One region of the Protofrankia sp. CiP1_Cm_nod4 genome, then DNA from elsewhere that is predicted to be linked to it. Evidence: riboswitches for the same ligand, from Rfam matches in the RefSeq annotation. Region 1 holds a riboswitch; the other holds the start of a gene.
The links. A riboswitch is a leader RNA that binds a small molecule or an ion and turns the genes downstream of it on or off. The one in region 1 is predicted to bind cyclic di-AMP.

Region 1 (2,405 bases):
AGGTTCCCGGCGGCGGAAACCAGCCACAACGTGGGGGAACGGCGTCCCAGCATCCAAACCATTGCTGAGCATAATCATACTGTCATTATCGGACATTTAGCCGTGCGGGACGGCACCGCCCCGCCCCTGACGCTCTCCCGCACGTCATGTTCGATGCTACCGATCGCTCCTCCGGCCGGGCGCCGTACGGCGCCCGGCCGGATTTCCTTTGGCTCCGGTCCGGCTGAAAGCCGGGGACTCCTGCACCAATGCCACCGAGTTAGGCCGATGTTCGATTTTGTTTGCTTTCATCTTCGTAGGCCAGGAACCTGGAGCTTGATTTCGGTTACGCCCATCCAAGCGACACTGATTATTGTATAACCGTTATCTCGTCCATCGGGGCGGGCCCGCGACGGCACCAGTACGGGCGGTTCGGGATTTCCGAAGATTTCCCTTCAGGAACGGGCAGCTGTTTGCCTGCTCGGCTGGCAGGGTCGTCTGGAGGAACGCCCCAACGTCCGCCGTCTAGTCGTCGGCCGGGCGGGTGTCCTGATACCAGGACGACTGGTAGGAAGGCCAGTGGTGGTCCGTGGTGGAGGGAGGGACTGGAAGGCTGCCGGCATCCTGGGGAGCGGCGCCGGCGTTGTTCCCGTCGCCGGCGTTGTTCCCGCCCCCGCCGGCCGAGCTCGTCGGTTGTTCCTGGGCATTCGCTGGTTGTGACTCAGTAGCGGTCGGAGCCGTGTCGGCGACACTGCCGACTTTTCCAGCCCAGCAGGACTGCGATGCGGTCCAGGGAGCCGTGCCCTGCTGGGCGTACAGGATCCGGGCACGCTTCCATTGCTCGGCAACGCTGGCGTTCTGCGGCAGCCCGGTTCCACCGACCGCCTGCCACGTGCCGGGAAGAAACTGGAACAGCCCGCCGGCGCCTATCGAGTTGACGGTGGTCGGGTTGCCTCCGGACTCGCATTGAACAATTGCCGACAATATCTGGTCTTCGGATGGTGCCGCGCTGGCGGGCCCCGAGACTCCGATGCCGACGCCGCCGATGGCGGCGGCAAGCGTCGGAATGGCGACTAGCGAGCGAGTATACCTTGTGGTCCGCCTGGTTCCGCGATGCCGAGCACGCGCATGGGACATCTTGATGCCCTTTCCCCACGCCTGCGAGGTGAGCTGTCGGGTTCGGGCTGGGAAATGCCCGGCCGCATCTTGCGGCTTCACCCCAAGGGCGCTTCGCGGCGCCCGGGAAGTGGTTCCCCCGCTCCTGCCGTTGGTTTGGCGATCATCGGACGGGGCAGGACTCGGCGTGTTTCGTCCGACGCGTGCCCTCCTTGCGAAAGCACGGCAGAACCCTAGCCGCGAAGGCCGGTCGGCCGGCAAGGTGCGGTGAAGAAGTACACAACTGAACGTCGACACTTGATTTCGACCTTGACTGCCGGTAACGCACGCGTGCGTGCGCTTATATTTAAGCAGTCACAGTCGGCAGACCGTCTCCGTGACATTGCTGCTGCCTTTTGGCGCAGATCTTCGTACGCTTTGTGGACAGTCGGGTCGACTGAGTAACGCCGAAATTTCGAGTTCTGCTGACAGCCCGCGTCGCAGGTCGCGACGTGACCATCCATGCGCACCTGCGGCTGCGGCTGCGGCTGCGCAGAGCTCGATCCCCTGGATGACCATCCACGCGACCCAGCAGACAACCATAATTCTGACTCCCGGGAATCCGCCCCTTTTCTCGGACACTGGAACCCGAACAAAAAATGACGAAACGATGGGGCCTGCCGCAGTACATGGCCGTGATAAGTGGCAGGGTTCGTACCGTCGGAAGGTGGTATCCCCGGCGGTGTCGAGAAACGATGACGTTTCTCGACACCGGTGACCGTATGGAACAGAACCATCACCACTGATACCCGAGTCCGCCCTAATACTGCAACGGCACTTGGTGGCAGGGTGTGCGCTGCTCGGGTGTTGTACATGACGTGAACGATGTTGATGTGGGGATGTGGCGGGACGAGCTTGACCGGGTATGTGAACGGGTCGGTGGCCGGTTCGCCCGGGCTGAGCCCCGAGCGCGGATGCTCCGGTATCTGGAGGGGCTGCTCTCCGAGCTGGAGCGCAAGAACGGCTGGACCATTGCCGAGCATGCCGAGGAGGTGTCGCCGGACGGGATGCAGCGGCTGCTGCGGACCGCCGACTGGGATGTCGACGCGGCCCGCGACGACGTCCGCGACTACCTGGTCGAACACCTCGGGACCCCGCAGGGGGTGCTGGTCATCGACGACACCGGGTTCATCAAGAAAGGAGCCTAATGCCGGTGCCGGCATTACACGCCTTATGACGGGCCGGCCGTTATGCTGCGCTGCCTGCTCCGTTACTTGTCAGGAAGCGGGCTGATCTTCGTGGGCGCGGCATAACGGCGCGGGGGTCGTTCC
Region 2 (3,595 bases), on a different contig from region 1:
TAGTCGCTCCCGCGCTGGCCGCGGCGGTCGGCGGAAGCATCGTGATGTCACAGCCCGCCAGCGCCGCCACCACCTGGGCGCAGCTACGCCAGTGCGAGTCCGGGGGGGACTACACCGTCAATACCGGCAACGGTTATTACGGTGCCTACCAGTTCTCGCTGAGCACCTGGCAGAGCCTCGGCTACCCGGGGCTGCCCAGCGACGCCTTGCCAGCCACCCAGGACGAGGCCGCGCTGAGACTGGCCAACCGGTCCGGCTTCGGCCAGTGGCCGGTCTGCGGCCAGGGGATGGGCGCCGACCAGCTGGTGGCGAGCGCCAGCTCGTCCGGGGCCGGATCGCCCAGCACCGGCACCGGCACCGGCACCGGCTCGGCGGGCGCGGCCGGGTCGACCGGGGCCCAACGCTGGGTGGTGCGTCAGAGCGCGCAGAGTCTCGCGGACAACACGCTGTTCACCACCGGGCTGATCTATCAGGTGCGCTCGGACGTACGAGCCTGGCAGCGCCAGATGAACAGGCTCGGCTACCGGATCAGGATCGACGGCCGCTACGGCCCCCAGTCCGCCTTCGCCGCCACCCTCCTGCAGAACTCGCGGGGACTGCAGGTGGACGGTATCTGCGGCCCACGGACCTGGACGGCCACCTTCGACTGAACACGGCCAGCCAACCAACCGGCCAACCGGCCGAACAGCCGGCCGAACAGCCGGCAACTGGCCGAACGACCCAGCGGTCGAACGGCCTCTGGCGGACGGCACCGCCCACCGGCGGCACGCACAGTCCGCACACAGCCGGCCCACCCGTGGCTGGACATCCGACCGGACCGGGCTGGCGCGCCATGGACAGCGCAGCCACGATCCCCTTTCATGCCAGGCCTCCGGCCGCATCCAGGAGAACCCCGGATGCGGCCGGCCCGGATCCGGCCCGGCAGGGCCGGGGACCGCTCCGGACGGCTCCGCTTCCCGGAGTGCCCCAGAAGTGACAACAAGCACATTCACGATACGAAAGAAACTTCGTCCGTCACCATAAGTCACAGAAATCGGAGAAGGCGACCCCGCCGCGGGGCGGAGTCACACCGTCAGCTACGGTGACACGTTCAAGGCGCTTAGCCCATTCGGGTGATAACAGTCACGTCGGTGTAGTTCATCCGACACCCCGATTTGCTTCGATAGAACCAGACTCGCTAGAGTCCTCCCCACTCGCCGGATCGGTGAGGCCGCCCGGACGGACGCCGAGTCCTGTCCCCGTTCGGTACGGCCCGAGCTACCGCGGAGCCACAAGGACAGGATCGGGGGAACCACCATCCGGACGTCCGTCCACGGAGTCCTTGGGGTAAAGCCGGCAGTGCCTCCTGGTGCCACCGGCCGGGCCTGATTCCCGCCCGCACCCGACAGCTCACCTCGTAGGCGACGGGAAGGACCGACCCACATGCCGTCTGGTGGCAGGCACCGCGCCCCGCAACCTCCCTCCACCGTCATGAAGGTCCTGCGTACCACCGGTGCCGTGACGGCACTCGTGAGCAGTGGCCTGGCTGTCACGACCGCACCCGCAAGCGCCGCGACCGCTGACGACTTCGCCAAACTCCGCCAGTGTGAGTCCGGCGGGAACTATCTGATCAACACCGGCAACGGCTACTACGGCGCCTACCAGTTCGACGCCCAGACCTGGCATGCCCTGGGCTACTCCGGCCTGCCCAGCGGCGCGCCGCCGACGCTTCAGGACGAGGCTGCCTACAAGCTCTACAACGCCCGTGGCTGGTCCCCGTGGCCGTCCTGCGCGTCCAAGCTGGGCCTGAGCCGTAGCGGCCCGGCACCGTCGTCCAGCGGTATCGTCGCCCCCAGCGCTCCCACCACCAGCCCGGTACAGCGTGCGATTACTCCGGTGCAGCCAGCGATGACGCTGGAACGCGCCAAGGCCCTGCTGAACTCCGAGAACTTCACCGGGACGGCGCTGTCCAGCACACTGGCCGGCGAGGTCCGCCCCGACGCCTACGTCTGGCAGAGCGAGATGCGTCAGAAGAGGTTCATCCTCCAGGTGGACGGACGCTTCGGGCGGGAGTCCCAGGGACTGGCATCGCTCTACTCGTATCTGACCCGGGTGGACGACGGCGGCGCTGGAGTGGTCGGCAAGAACCTCTGGGACGTCACCGTCACCAACCCGACCGTCCTGTAGCATACCGGGTGCACCTTTCGTACCATTTTATGACTTTGAAATTTTGCGGCTAAAGGTCACGGGACGCTCAACGCCGTTCCTTTGCCGCCGGGTCGCGGCCGGGTGCCCTGCCCGCCTCGTACCCCGATCAGGTGATGGACCTGCCGGCTCTCCCCCTCCCGGCGGGTCCATCATCTGACGGACTTCCCCCTCCGGCTGGCTGCGCGGCCGGCCGGATCCGGCAGGATGAGCCCCATGACACCCTCGCCCGAACGACCGGATCTGCTCGGTGGCCCACCACCGGCCAAGCTCACCATCGATCCCGCCGCGGCGCAGGCGCTGAGCGCCGGCGAGGATCCGCAGACCGTCGCCGGCCGTTTTCCCGGCTCCAGCCTCGCCTGGGCAACCCTGGCCGAACGCTCCCTCGACGCCGGCAGCCCGGTGACCAGCTACGCCTACGCCAGGACGGGATACCATCGCGGCCTCGACCAGCTACGCCGCGCGGGCTGGCGCGGGCACGGGCCGATCCCGTGGTCCCACGAGCCCAACCAGGGCTTCCTGCGGGCGCTCGCGGCACTGGCCCGCGCGGCCACCGCGATCGGCGAGACCGAGGAGGCCACCCGCTGTCGCGACTTCCTCGCCGACAGCGACCCCCAGGCATCCGACGTCCTGGGGCTCAAGGCCACCTGAAGCCACCGGAGAGGCCCCGCGCGGCAACCCGCCAGCATGGGCCGCCAACGGCTCGCCGGCACTCTACTGACGTCCGATGTAAGTTACGGGCGATGCAGGCAGAGGCGGATGACGTTCGTCAACCGCACCGGAGAGCTTGCCGCGCTGGAACGCTGGTGGGCCTCGACCGACCCGCGGCCGGTGGTGGTCTGGGGACGGCGCAGAGTCGGCAAGACCGCCCTGCCGCACCGCTTCGTCGCCGGACGGCGGTCGGTCTTCCACACCGACGCCGGCCGCGCCGCCCGCGGCGAACTGGCGCAGCTGTCCGTCGCGGGCTCGCTGGTGCCGGCCAGCGGGACGCGGACCGGCCAGGCCCGATCCGCCTCGCCGTCTGCGCCCGCGAGGAGATCCGCAACCCGCCACCCGGAATCCTCACCGTCACGGCCGACGACATCTTCTCCCCGCTCTGACGCCTTCTCCCCGTCCTGACGCCGCGCCGGGCCCCGGGACCGATCCGCTGTCGACAGGTCGGCAGGAGCACTGAAGCGCGGCGGACACCGTCTCGATCCACGAAGTCCGTAAACCGCCTCGGGTGGGCCGGTGTCTCGGGGCGACGCGGCAAACCGGTCGGCACGACAAACGATGTGAATCCAGGATTGTGGCCACGGCACCGAATTCACGTCGTTCGGCAGCCAACGCCGCGGTCACGGCCGTGGTCGCCGGAACAGCGGACGGAACAACCGCCGGAACAGTGGCCTTGTTGTTTGCTGATACCGGTTTC

Region 2: another riboswitch for cyclic di-AMP. It lies ahead of AC5LSR_RS15610 (transglycosylase family protein); the one in region 1 lies ahead of AC5LSR_RS03230 (transglycosylase family protein).

Annotation. Positions count from the first base shown of each region.
Region 1 covers NZ_CEVIVC010000008.1:8,283-10,687, forward strand. The annotation lists gene AC5LSR_RS03230 (transglycosylase family protein) at 505-1,116, opposite strand; cyclic di-AMP (ydaO/yuaA leader) riboswitch at 1,121-1,267, opposite strand; partial or broken gene AC5LSR_RS03235 (transposase) at 1,974-2,276, shown strand.
Region 2 covers NZ_CEVIVC010000080.1:17,639-21,233, reverse strand. The annotation lists gene AC5LSR_RS15615 (transglycosylase family protein) at 1-650, shown strand, start outside; cyclic di-AMP (ydaO/yuaA leader) riboswitch at 1,252-1,417, shown strand; gene AC5LSR_RS15610 (transglycosylase family protein) at 1,423-2,166, shown strand; gene AC5LSR_RS15605 (DUF3151 domain-containing protein) at 2,401-2,835, shown strand; gene AC5LSR_RS15600 (ATP-binding protein) at 2,944-3,303, shown strand.